DNA from 4 places in the Streptomyces sp. NPDC005761 genome. Region 4 is predicted to be linked to each of the others. Evidence: riboswitches for the same ligand, from Rfam matches in the RefSeq annotation. Region 4 holds a riboswitch; each other region holds the start of a gene.
What was found. Region 4 has a riboswitch for thiamine pyrophosphate ahead of ABZ434_RS15335 (thiamine ABC transporter substrate-binding protein). Riboswitches for the same ligand answer to the same signal wherever they lie in the genome.
Positions count from the first base shown of each region.

Region 1: another riboswitch for thiamine pyrophosphate. It lies ahead of ABZ434_RS31825 (cytosine permease); the one in region 4 lies ahead of ABZ434_RS15335 (thiamine ABC transporter substrate-binding protein).
Region 2: another riboswitch for thiamine pyrophosphate. It lies ahead of thiC (phosphomethylpyrimidine synthase ThiC); the one in region 4 lies ahead of ABZ434_RS15335 (thiamine ABC transporter substrate-binding protein).
Region 3: another riboswitch for thiamine pyrophosphate. It lies ahead of thiO (glycine oxidase ThiO); the one in region 4 lies ahead of ABZ434_RS15335 (thiamine ABC transporter substrate-binding protein).

Region 1 covers NZ_JBEXXX010000052.1:267-3,468, reverse strand. Annotated here, with positions in the region: gene ABZ434_RS31835 (phosphatase PAP2 family protein) at 10-762, shown strand; gene ABZ434_RS31830 (hypothetical protein) at 937-1,575, shown strand; TPP riboswitch at 1,774-1,870, shown strand; gene ABZ434_RS31825 (cytosine permease) at 1,862-3,202, shown strand, end outside.
Region 2 covers NZ_JBEXXX010000002.1:154,139-157,340, reverse strand. Annotated here, with positions in the region: gene thiC (phosphomethylpyrimidine synthase ThiC) at 1-1,284, opposite strand, end outside; TPP riboswitch at 1,277-1,410, opposite strand; gene ABZ434_RS02855 (YibE/F family protein) at 1,482-2,822, shown strand; gene ABZ434_RS02850 (SsgA family sporulation/cell division regulator) at 2,903-3,202, opposite strand, start outside.
Region 3 covers NZ_JBEXXX010000004.1:36,514-39,715, forward strand. Annotated here, with positions in the region: gene thiS (sulfur carrier protein ThiS) at 1-111, opposite strand, end outside; gene thiO (glycine oxidase ThiO) at 108-1,286, opposite strand; TPP riboswitch at 1,284-1,396, opposite strand; gene ABZ434_RS05510 (FAD-dependent oxidoreductase) at 1,612-2,787, shown strand; gene ABZ434_RS05515 (Rv2175c family DNA-binding protein) at 2,857-3,202, shown strand, end outside.
Region 4 covers NZ_JBEXXX010000013.1:101,945-105,146, forward strand. Annotated here, with positions in the region: gene ABZ434_RS15330 (iron ABC transporter permease) at 1-413, opposite strand, end outside; gene ABZ434_RS15335 (thiamine ABC transporter substrate-binding protein) at 500-1,603, opposite strand; TPP riboswitch at 1,684-1,800, opposite strand; gene rlmN (23S rRNA (adenine(2503)-C(2))-methyltransferase RlmN) at 1,842-2,948, opposite strand.

The DNA of each region.
Region 1 (3,202 bases), on a different contig from region 4:
GTGGTACGAATGCTCCGTCGTCGGCGCGATGCCGGGGAGGCCGACCGCAGATTCGGTGTGCGGCTGCTCGGTGCCGTCGCCGTCGCCGCGCTCTCCGCGGTGCCCTTCGCCCTTCTGCTCGTCCTCGTCGAGGGCCGTTGGCGCCCACTGCGCGTCGTGGACGCGGGTGCGGCACGCCGGCTGCACGAGACCGCGCTCGCACACCCTGCGTGGACGAGCACGCTCCGTTTCCTGTCCGACTGGGTCTGGGACCCGGCGACGCTCCGCTGCGCGGTCGCCCTGCTGACGGCGTGGCTGCTCTGGCGCCGCGCCTGGCGGCTGGCGGCATGGTCCGGCGTGACAGCGGTGGCCGGTGCGCTGACCGGACTCCTCGTCAAGGTCGTGGTCGAGCGGGCCAGGCCCTCCCTGACGGACCCGGTGGCGCAGGCACCGGGCTTCTCGTTCCCCTCCGGTCACGCGATGACCGCCACCACGTCGTTCGCCGTCCTGATGCTCGCGCTGTTGCCGCTGGTGCCCCGCGGCTGGCGCAGAAAGCTCTGCTGGAGCGTGTCGGTGCTCTCGGTGCTGGGCGTGGGATTCACACGGGTCGCGCTCGGCGTGCACTGGTTCAGCGATGTGGTCGGCGGCTGGCTCCTCGGCCTCGCCGTGGTGGCGTCGACCGCCTGGGCCTTCGAAGCGTGGCGCGTCGACACCGGCCGTCGCCGGACCGCGATGGCCGAGGGCCTGGAACCCGAGTTGAACGAGGCAGCTCCGGAGCGGTGAGTGACGTACGGCCGCCCGAAAAGAGCCAACGACCTCGTGTCATGCACGAGGGCGTTAGGTGCGCCTTCCTCCGGGGCCGCGCCGAGCGCCAGCTCGCACGATCCGCCGCCTCGTACGTGAACGCGCGAGCGGCGGTACCGCTCGGCCGGGGCCGGGCAGGACAGACTGTCGGCCATGGCACAGGAGCGTTGGCACTTCGACGGATGGATCGGAGCCGTCGGGACGGCCTCGGGGACGCGGATCGTATGGGGGCACTGGTCGCGGTCCCCGTTCGGGGCGTTCAGCGACGTCATGATCGAGCAGCCGGACGGCGAGCGCCGGCTGCTCGCCCCCTCCCGCCAGGTCGCCGAATTCGTCGCGGACACCTACAGGTTCGAACGGGTGGAGGTGGTGCCGGTGGAGGTCAGGCGTGACGCCGCCCGTTGGTACGTCACGGCGGGGCCGCTCGTGCTGGACCTCGTCACCGGTTCCCGGACCGTCCTGGGCCGACTGCTGTGCGCAGTTCCCGCCCCCTTGGCCCGCAGCCGCACCTGGGCCGCCGTCTGCGACGTACCCGCCCGTCTGCTGCCGGGCGTCCGCACGCTGGGCAGCGCGGGCCCGGACCGTCGCGAGTGGTACGGGGCCCGGGACCTGCACCGTGTCCGGGCAGCGACCGCGACCTTGGGAGGGAGGCATCTCGGCGAGCTCGCCCCCGTAGACCCGCCGGTCACCTTCGGGTTCGGTTCGGCCCCCCGCGACCCGTCCGTCGTCCGGGTCATCTCCACCGTGGAAATGCAGGTGCCACCGGGTGGTCCGACCACGCCCACGGGCTGACCGGCCCGGACGGGGCGCCGCGTCGCCGGCGCCCCGGACCGGGCCGCGTGCCCGGCCCGGACGGGCGCTCGTCACCGGGCCAACTCGCGAACGCACACACCTTGCTGACCGAGCCGCACGAGCCCGGAAGCGGGTCTGCCGACGCCCGGTCGGAGCCCTGTCGGCCGGGCCCGAACGCGTGGGTTAGCCTTGCCGACGCAATCCGACACGGGGTGCCCCGACCAGCGGGGCTGAGATCACACCCGTCGAACCTGAACCAGTTAGCACTGGCGGAGGGATGTCATACATGTCATTTCCACCTGCGCCGAACGGACCGGCGGGCGCCGCGCCCCCGTCCGTATTCGACGGGCGGACACCCACCGCCGGCGATCTGCGCATCGAGACCCGCGGGATCGCCCCGGTCCCCGCAGCGCAGCGTTACGGCGGACCCGGACGGCTGTTCACCGTGTGGTTCGCCCCCAACCTCACGATGACGGGCGTCTTCACCGGCACGATCGGCATCGTCCTCGGGCTGGACTTCACCACCGCACTGGTGGCCGTGGTGCTCGGCACCCTCCTGGGCGCCGTACCCACCGCGTACCTCGGGACCTGGGGCAGCCTCACGGGAACGGGACAACTGGCGCTGGCCCGGCTCGCTTTCGGCCGGGCAGTCGCGGTGCCGGGTGTGCTCCAGTGGCTGTCGTCGGTCGCGTGGGACGCGCTCATCGGCCTCTTCGGCGGGGACGCGCTGGCTCGATTGTGCGGCTGGCCGTTCTGGCTGGGCGTACTCGTCATGATGGTGGGGCAAGGCGTTCTCGGTGTGCTCGGCTACGAGGCGATACACCGACTGCAGAAGATCATGACCTTCGTGCTGGCCGCGGCCTTCGTCGTGCTGACCCTCAAGCTCCTCGACGGCGTCCACCCCACCGCCACCGGGTCGGTCCACGGCGCCGACCGCGCCGGCGCGTTCGTGCTCACCAGCACCATCGCTCTCAGCCTGTCCCTTTCCTGGGCCCCGTACGCCAGCGACTTCAGCCGGTACCTGCCGCGGTCCGCCTCCCGCCCTCGCATGTTCTGGTACACGCTTCTCGGCATTTCGGTCTCCTTCGTGGCAGTGCAGGCGCTCGGGCTGTGGGGGGCCTCGGCCTTCACCGACCAGACCGCGAGGGGTGTCGACGAACTGCTGGGGGGCGGCGCGCTCGGCGCGTTCGGACTGCTGGCCGTCGCGCTGGCCGCGCTGTGCAGCAATGCGATGAACGACTACAGCGGCTCACTGGCCCTCCAGACGGTCGGGGTGCCCATCCCACGCCCGTCGGCGGCGGCTCTGTCTGCCGTACTCGGCTTCCCCCTGGTGCTGTGGATGCACGCCGCGGACACCACGGCCCGTTTTCAGAACGTCCTGCTGTTCGTCGGCTACTGGATCCCGGGCTTCGTGGCGGTGGTGGCCGTCGACTGGTTCGCACGCGCCGCGGACAGGGGAGGCGCTCCGTTCGATCCGGCTGTCGAGAGCGCCCGCCCGCAGCCGTGGTGGCCCGCCCTCACGGCATTCGTCGTGGCCTTCGGTGCGGCGGTGCCGTTCATGGACACGAGCCTGTACGTGGGGCCGGTGGCCGCAGCGCTGCACGGCGCGGACCTCGCCTACTACGTC
Region 2 (3,202 bases), on a different contig from region 4:
CACATCGGTCGTCAGCGGGCCGAGCGTGTAGAACGGGGCCTCCTCGCAGATCTCCTGCTGGAGGTCGATGTTCTCCTTGATCTTGTGCATCGGGACGTGGCCCGGCCCCTCGATCATGGTCTGGACCCCGAACCTCTTGGCGACCGTGTTCAGTTCACCGAGCGTCCGCAGCTCCGCGAACTGGGCCTCGTCGTTGGCATCCGCGATCGAGCCGGGCCGCAGGCCGTCGCCGAGGGAGTACGTCACGTCGTACGAGGCGAGAATCTCGCAGAGCTCCTCGAAGTTCTCGTAGAGGAACGACTCCTTGTGGTGCGCGAGACACCAAGCGGCCATGATCGAGCCGCCCCGGGACACGATGCCGGTCTTGCGGCGGGCCGTCAGCGGTACGTACGGCAGGCGCACGCCGGCGTGCACCGTCATGTAGTCGACGCCCTGCTCGGCCTGCTCGATGACGGTGTCCCTGTAGATCTCCCAGGTCAGTTCCTCCGCCCTGCCGTCGACCTTCTCCAGTGCCTGGTAGAGCGGCACCGTGCCGATCGGCACGGGGGAGTTGCGAAGAACCCACTCACGGGTGGTGTGGATGTTGCGGCCGGTGGAAAGGTCCATGACCGTGTCGGCGCCCCACTTGGTCGCCCAGGTCATCTTGTCCACCTCCTCCTCGATGGAGGACGAGACCGCGGAGTTGCCGATGTTGGCGTTCACCTTCACCAGGAACCGCTTGCCGATGATCATCGGCTCGATCTCCGGGTGGTTCACGTTGACCGGCAGCACCGCACGGCCGGCCGCGATCTCCTCGCGGACGACCTCGGGCTCGACGTTCTCCCTGATCGCGACGTACTCCATCTCCGGGGTGACCTCGCCCCGCCGGGCGTACGCGAGCTGGGTGACGGGACGGCCGTCCCGGCTGCGCCGCGGCTGGCGGGGACGGCCGGGGAAGACGGCGTCCAGGTTGCGCAGCCCTCCGCGCGGAGAGGTGTGCTTGAGCCCGTCGTCCTCGGGGCGTCCGGGGCGCCCCGTGTACTCCTCGGTGTCGCCGCGGGCGATGATCCAGTTCTCCCGCAGAGGTGCCAGCCCCCGGCGGACGTCGGTCTCGGCAGAAGGATCGGTGTACGGCCCCGACGTGTCGTACAGCGTCACGTCCTTGCCGTTGGTGAGGTGCACCTGACGTACCGGCACACGGAGGTCCGGGCGGGAGCCCTGGACGTATCCCTTGTGCCAGCCGATGGACTTCCCGGCCTCGTCGCTCTGGTTGGAGGCAGGCGTGCGTGCATCCGATGTGGTCATGAGACCTACTCCCTACGCCGGCATTACCCGGTAACAGGTTCGGCGGTCGGCGCAGCGTGTCCCGTACGGACGTACGGAGATCAGCGCCCTCTCAGCCCGGTGCTCCGAGCTCCCGCGTGTGCAAAGGTGCCACCACGCTAGCGCCACTCCTGGCGAGCTGGCCAGAGGGCCCCTTCTCTTCTTGCGATGATCGGCCGGTGACGTCCCCTCATAGCGGGCCCGAACCACAGGGCCATCAGCACACGCACTCCCACAGCCACGGCCCGGCCGCGCCCGTCTCCAGCCATCTGCGCAAAGTGATCGCTGCGGTCCTGATCCCGTTCGCAGCAGCGGTCGTCGTCGGGCTCGTGGTCCTCTGGCCCGGTGGTGCGCCCGCGCACGAGCGCACAGGTGTCGGCTTCGACCGGCAGACCCAGCAGGGCAAGGTGGTGAACATCGACAAGATCGACTGCAAGGACGTGAACGCCTCCCAGTTGCCCGTCAGCGGCGAGACCCCGCCGCCCACCGGCGAGCGGGCCGAGAGGGACGACGGGGCCGCCCTCTGCGAGAAGGCCGCCGTCGAGATCACCAGCGGGCAGGACAAGGGCCGCACATTCATCGAGGTCGTCCAGCCTGACGCGCCCCGGCAACTGCGAGAGGGTCAGGGTGTGGTCGTCGCGTACGCCCCCGACGCGCCCCATGACCTCCAGTACTCGGTGACCGATGTGAACCGGAAGTTCCCGTTGCTTCTGCTGGCCGGGATCTTCGCGCTGGTGGTGGTCGCCGTGGGCAGGATGCGCGGGGTCATGGCGCTGGTGGCGCTCGCCCTGTCGTTCGCCGTACTGACCCTCTTCATCCTTCCGGCCATCCTGCAGGGCTCGAACCCGCTGGTTGTGGCCGTCGTCGGAGCCGGCGCCATCATGCTCATCGCGCTCTACATCTGCCACGGACTGACGGCCCGCACCTCTGTCGCCGTCATCGGCACCCTGATCTCACTGCTGCTGATCGGGCTGCTCGGCTCGCTCTTCATCGGATGGGCGAGCCTGAGCGGGAACACCGACGACAACACCGGCCTCATCCACGGCCTGTATCCGCACATCGACATGAGCGGGCTGCTCCTGGCCGGCGTCATCATCGGTTCCCTCGGGGTGCTCGACGATGTGACGGTCACCCAGACCTCCGCGGTCTGGGAACTGCACCAGGCGGACCCGACGATGAGTGCGAAGGATCTCTACCGGGCAGGGATCAGGATCGGGCGCGACCACATCGCCTCGGTGGTCAACACCCTGGTGCTCGCCTATGCGGGCGCCGCGCTTCCGTTGTTGCTGCTGTTCTCGATCGCCCAGAGCAGCATGGGGACGGTGGCCAACAGCGAACTGGTGGCGGAGGAGATCGTGCGCACACTGATCGGCTCGATCGGGCTGGTCGCCTCGGTGCCGGTGACCACCGCGCTCGCGGCGCTGGTCGTCTCCGCCGACCGCTCCAGGCTCACCGCGAATTCCGGAATTCCCGCACCCGTGCGCAGTGGCAGGGGGCGCCGTCGTCGGGTGAAGTCCTGAGCGCCCGGACACGGAGAGCGATTCACCCGTTCGGCAGGTGTGCTGTTCGACCGGCATGCAGGCCACGGACACGGGCTTCGTCAGCCGGCGTTCTGCTCCTCGGCCAGAATTCGCCCCAGAGCCTCTTCCAGATTGCCTTCGAAGTCACCCAGCGTGCACTCCTGCCCCAGCGGCACGAGCTTGTCCGTCCGGTCGAGGAAGGCCACGAGGGGTGCCGTACCGGCCCGGAAGAGTGCACGGTCGGCCCCCACCTGGAGCCGGATGTGGACGTCGGACAGCCCTTCGGGCTCGGTCGGCCCGATGTGTACATCGCCGTCACCACTGGGGCTGTTGAGGCCGTCGAGCAGCAGCTCGCGGCCGAAAGCCCAGGTGACGGGGGC
Region 3 (3,202 bases), on a different contig from region 4:
ACCGGTCAGCGAGGCGACCAGGGCCTCCAGGGTGGTGCCGGGCGCGACGGCGACGGTCTCGCCGTTCACGGAGACGGCCATGGGCTCGGAGAGGGGGGCGGACTCGGTCATGCGGGCTGCTCCTGACGTACGGGGGCGGCGGGTGAGAAACGGCCGGGGGAGAACGGGCGCGCCACCTCGGGCAGCTCGCCGCCGGCCAGCAGCTCTGCCATGGCGTCCCCGGTGACGGGGGTGAGCAGCACCCCGTTGCGATGGTGGCCGGTGGCGAGACGGAGGCCGGGCAGCGCGGTGCGGCCGAGCAGCGGGGCGTTGTCGGGGGAGGCGGGGCGCAGGCCGGCGAGGGTCTCGGTGAGCGGCAGCTCCGTGATGCCGGGCACCAGCTCGTGCGCGTCGCGCAGCAGCTCGTACACACCGCCGGCCGTGACCGTGGTGTCCCAGCCCATCTCCTCACTGGTGGCGCCGATGACCAGTTCGCCGTTCTCGCGCGGCACGAGATAGACGTGGCTGCCCCGGACGACGGCCCGCACGGTGCGGGAGAGGAAGGGGGCGTACGCGGTGGGCACGGTCAGGCGCAGTACCTGGCCCTTCACCGGGCGCACCGGGGGCAGGACGTGATCCGGCACCCCCGCGAGCCGGCCGCTGAGGCTGCCCGCGGCGAGGACGACCTGATCGGCCGCCGGCTGCGTACCGTCGGCCAGTACGGCTCCGGCGGCCCGGCCGCCCGTGACCGAGAGCCGCTCGGCCCGCTGGCGGTGGAAGACAACCCCGGCCCGTTCGCACGCCGTCACCAGCGCGGCGGCCAGCCGTCGCGGGTCGACCTGGTGGTCGCCGTCGACCCGCAGCCCTCCGCGTACGCCAGGGGCCAGCATGGGCTCCAGGCGACGGCACTCACGGCCGGTGAGCCACTCCGACTCCAGCCCCGAGCGGCGTTGCAGGGCGTGGAGATCGCGCAGATGGGCGCGGTCGTCGGCGTCGAGCGCGACGGCCAGGGTGCCGCAGGCACGGAAGCCGATGTCCTGTCCGCTCGCCGCCTCCAGCTCTGCCGCGAACGCCGGATAGCGTGCGGCGGAAGCGACGTTGAGGCCGAGCAGCATCTCTTCGCCGTAATGGAGTTCGGTGACGGCTGCCAGCATCCCGGCCGCGACCTGGGCGGCGCCGCCGCCGGGTGCGGGATCGACGACCGCGGTGGCCAGACCGCGCTGAGCGGCCCGCCAGGCGGTGACCAGTCCGATGATGCCGCCCCCGATGACCAGGACGTCGGACCCGTTCGTACGATGCGTGCGCATGGGCGTCCAGCCCCTCCCTTCGCCGGCATGACCCGGATCAGGTTCGTACGGTCGAAGGCCGTCCAGCCTCCCTCTCAGCCCGGTGCGTCCGGGCTCCCGCGAGTGATGTGCACGGCCACCCTAATCCCCTGCCCCGCGCCCCCGGCAAGGGGAGCCGCCGAGGCCGTCGGCCCGAGCGCCGGGCGCGGCGATCCGGCGGCGGTGAGCGGCCGTCCGACTTACTGACGATGCGTCAGGTGTTTAAGGTGGGCGGGTGGACGAGCAGACCGGACAGCAGCAGACAGATTCGCGGCCGAGCCGCCGCGTCGTGATCGCCGGAGCGGGCATGGCAGGCGTGCAGACCGCCGTGGCCCTGCGCGAACAGGGCTTCACCGGCCCCGTCACGCTGATCGGCGCCGAACCGCACCAGCCGTACGACCGGCCCCCGCTGTCGAAAGCCGTCCTCCTCGGCAAGGCCGAGGGCTCGGCCTTCGACATCGACTTCGAGGCCCTGGACATCACCCTGAGACTCGGCCTCGACGTGACCGCACTGCGCGCGGCCGACCACGAACTGGACACCCCGGAGGGGCCCGTCCCCTACGACGTCCTGGTCATCGCCACCGGCGCCGAGCCTCTGGTGCTGCCCGGATCCGAGGGCGTCCCCGGGGTCCACCTCCTGCGCACGCTCGACGACGCCGCCCGGCTGCGGCCGGTCCTCGAACGACAGCACGACGTCGTGGTCGTCGGCGCGGGCTGGATCGGCGCCGAGTTCGCGACCGCCGCCCGCGCGGCCGGCTGCGCGGTCACCGTCGTCGAGGCCGCCGACCGCCCGCTCGCCGGCGCACTGCCCGCCGAGGTGACGGCCCCCATGGCCGGCTGGTACGCCGAGAGCGGCGCCGCACTTCTCACCGGCGCCCGGGTCGCCCGCATCGAACCCGGTCGCGTGGTCCTGGCCGACGGCCGCGTGCTCCCGGCGGACGCGGTCGTCGTGGGCGTCGGTGCCCGGCCCGCGACCGGCTGGCTCGCCGGATCGGGGATCGAGAGGGGCCCGGACCGGTCGGTGACCGCCGACGCGTCGCTGCGCACCTCACTCCCCGATGTGTACGCGGTCGGCGACTGCGCCTCCTTCCCCTCGGCCCGCTACGGCGAGCGGCTGCTCGTCCACCACTGGGACAACGCCCTCCAGGGCCCCCGGACCGTCGCAGCCGCCGTCACCGCTCCGCAGGGCGAGGGGCCCCTCCCGGTCTACGACCCCGTGCCCTACTTCTGGTCCGAGCAGTTCGGCCGCTTCGTCCAGTACGCGGGACACCACACGGAGGCCGACACCCTGGTGTGGCGAGGTGATCCGTCCGGACCGAGCTGGACGGTGTGCTGGCTGCGCGGCGGCGTGCTCGTCGCCGTACTGGCGGTCGGCCGTCCGCGCGATCTCGCGCAGGGCCGCAAACTCGTCGAATCGGGGGTGGAACTCGCCCCCGACCGGGTCGCGGACCCCTCCGTGCCCCTGAAATCGGCCACGCTCTGACGGCCCGGCCGGCCCTCGGACGGTCGGCCCGGGTACCGACTGTCGGTCCGGGATGGCACGCTTGTCCCCGTGACCGAGATTGACGCAAAGATCGATGCTCTCGTCCCTGCCTGGCTCCACCTCCCCGACATCGCCGAAATGTTCGATGTCCAGGTGACGCGTGTGCGCCAGCTGGTGAAGGAGGGCCAGCTCATCGCCGTACGACGTGGTGAGAACCGGGCGCTCCAGGTGCCTGCCGCCTTCATCGACGGCGACAAGGTGGTCAAGGGCCTTTCGGGGACCCTGACGCTCCTGAGGGACGACGGCTACTCCGACGCGGAGATGCTGGAATGGCTCTTCACCCCCGACCCGAGCCTGCCGGGCACGCCCGCGCAGGCGCTGAGTGAGAATCGCGGCACGGAGGTGAAGCGCCGCG
Region 4 (3,202 bases):
GCGTAGTTGAAGAAGACATGGGCCAGCAGGATCGCCCACACCGTGGTGTCCAGCCGAACGCCCCACAGCTCGTCGAGGAAGCCGCCGCGGCCCAGCAGTGCGAGGAACGCGGTGCCGACGACGACGGTGGGCAGCACGAACGGCACGGTGACGACCGCCCGCAGCAGTTGTTTGCCGGGGAAGTCGAACCGGGCGAAGACGTACGCTCCCGGCAGTGCGATCAGCAGGGTCGACGCGGTCGAGGCGAGGGCCTGCCAGAGGGTGAACCGGAGGACGTCCTGGATGTCCGGCCGGCTCAGCACCTCGCCGAACCGCCCGAACTGCCACACGCCCTCGGCCCTGAGCCCGCGCCCCACGATCGCGACGACGGGATAGGCGAAGAACAGCGCGAAGAACGCCACGGGCACGGCCATGAGCCCCAGCCGTACCGCGCCCCCGCGCAGCGACCGGGCGCGTGCGGCCTTCCCGCGCGCGCCCGGTCCGCGTACGGGAGTCTTCGCTACTTCACTACGAGCGAGGACCATGACTGGACCCACTGCTCACGGTTCTTGGCGATCTCGTCCGGGGCGACGGTCGTCGGCTTGTCGACCGTCGCACCGAACTCGGTGAAGAGGTCCGGCACCTTCGCACCCTTGGTGACCGGGCTGACGAACATGTTGAGCGGCATGTCCTCCTGGAACTTCCTGCCGATCAGGAAGTCCAGCAGGGCCTTGCCACCCGCCTCGTTCTTCGCCCCGTCGAGGAGACCGGCGAACTCGATCTGGCGGAAGCACGTGCCGGTGGCGACGCCGGTCGGGGCGGTCTTCGGCTGCGGGTCCGCGTACAGCACCTCGACGGGCGGGCTGGAGGCGTAGCTGACGACGAGCGGACGGTCGGCCTTGGCCTTCTTGCCACCCGCGGAGCCGGAGAACTCCTCGTTGTACGCCTGCTCCCAGCCGTCGACGACCTTGACGCCGTTGCTCTTCAGCTTCTTCCAGTAGTCCTGGTAGCCGTCCTCGCCGTACGTGGCGACGGTACCGAGAAGGAAGCCGAGGCCGGGCGATGAGGTTGCCGCGTTCTCGGTGACGAGCAGATTCCTGTACGCGGGCTTCGCCAGGTCGTCGAAGGTCTCCGGCGGTGCCAGCTTCCTGTCGGCGAAGTACTTCTTGTCGTAGTTGATGCAGATGTCGCCGGTGTCGACCGGGGTGACCCGGTGCTTCTCCGCGTCCAGCTGGACATCGGCCGCGACCTGGTCGAGGCCCTTGGCCTCGTACGGCGTGAACAGGCCGTTGTCGAGGGCGCGCGAGAGCAGGGTGTTGTCGACGCCGAAGAACACGTCGCCGCGGGGCGAACCCTTGGTCAGGATCTCCTGGTTGAGGGCCGCTCCCGCGTCACCGCTCTTCAGCACCTTGACCGTGTAGCCGGTCTCCCGGGTGAACTCCTTCAGTACGTCCTTGGAGGCGTTGAAGGAGTCGTGGCTGACGAGGGTGACGGTCTTGGAGCCGGTGCTGCCGGTGCTTCCGGAACCGGACGACGAGTCGTCGGAACTCCCGCATCCGGCAAGCGCGGTGGCACCGAGTGCGGCTGCGACGGCCGTCACCGCGATCTTCTTGGTGGTGCTCATGTGATTCCTCCTGGAGTGACCAGGAAGAGACGCGGCCCTGCCCGCACCGGGGGAAACCGGAAGCGGGCAGGGCGCAACAGCTTGAGTAAGGTCCGAACTTCCTACCCGGAATGACCCGGGCGAGGTTCAGAGGGTCTGCGGCCAACCTGTCCTCGGTGCCGCACTCTCAGCGCTGTGGCGCTCCCCTGTCGGAATATGAAGTTGAATTCAAGCCCAGGCTACACGGCCGGTTCCGGCCTCAGCGCTCGGCTGCCGCCAGCTGTCCGCAGGCTCCGTCGATCTCCTGGCCCCGAGTGTCCCGGACGGTCACCGGCACGCCATGGGCGGCGATCGCCTCGACGAACGCCTTCTCGTCCTCGGGCCGCGAGGCGGTCCACTTCGACCCGGGGGTCGGGTTCAGCGGGATCAGGTTGACGTGGACCCGCTTGCCCTTGAGCAGCCGGCCGAGGCGGTCGCCCCGCCACGCCTGGTCGTTGATGTCGCGGATCAGCGCGTACTCGATGGAGATGCGGCGACCGGACTTCTCCGCGTACTCCCACGCTGCGTCCAGTACCTCGCGCACCTTCCACCGGGTGTTCACCGGCACGAGCGTGTCGCGCAGCTCGTCGTCCGGGGCGTGCAGCGAGACGGCGAGACGGCACTTGAAGCCCTCGTCCGCGAAGCGCAGCATCGCCGGTACGAGACCCACGGTGGAGACCGTGATCCCTCGCTGCGAGAGCCCGAGCCCGTCGGGCTCGGGGTCGGTCAGCCTGCGGATGGCGCCGACCACGCGGTTGTAGTTGGCGAGCGGCTCACCCATGCCCATGAAGACGATGTTGGAGAGCCGTGCCGGCCCACCCGGAACCTCGCCGTCGCGCAGGGCCCGCATGCCGTCCACGATCTGGTGGACGATCTCCGCGGTGGACAGGTTCCGGTCGAGACCGGCCTGCCCGGTGGCGCAGAACGGACAGTTCATCCCGCAGCCGGCCTGCGAGGAGATGCACATCGTGACCCGCTCGGGGTAACGCATCAGGACGGACTCGACCAGCGTCCCGTCGTGCAGCTTCCACAGCGTCTTGCGGGTGGTGTCGTCGTCGCAGCTGATGTGCCGCACCACGGACATCAGGTCGGGGAACATCGCCTCGGCGAGCTTGCCCCGCGACCCGGCCGGGATGTTGGTCCACTCGGCCGGGTCGTGCGCGTACCGCGCGAAGTAGTGCTGCGAGAGCTGCTGCGCGCGGAACGGCTTCTCGCCGATCGCGGCGACTGCTTCCTTGCGCTCGGCGGGCGTGAGGTCGGCGAGGTGCCGCGGCGGCTTCTTGGCTCCGCGGGGCGCGACGAAAGTGAGTTCTCCGGGCTTAGGCATGGTTCTTCCAGTGTCGCAGACACGCCGGGGTACTCGCGGTCGTCGACGGTGAGGGCCGTCGTCGGGGGCGGCGCCTGCGGCCCGATGACGGCCCGGACGCGCATACGGCAGTGACGGATCGCACCCGAAGGCGGGCCCCGAGGGCCGCGCGTTCGGGTCGATGAGCCGCTGCGGCTTCCCGGGCACGGCCGGCACGCGAGCGGCGGCGCGCTGGGGCATGCCGCCGATGGACCGGGCCGGGCTGGGTATCCGGG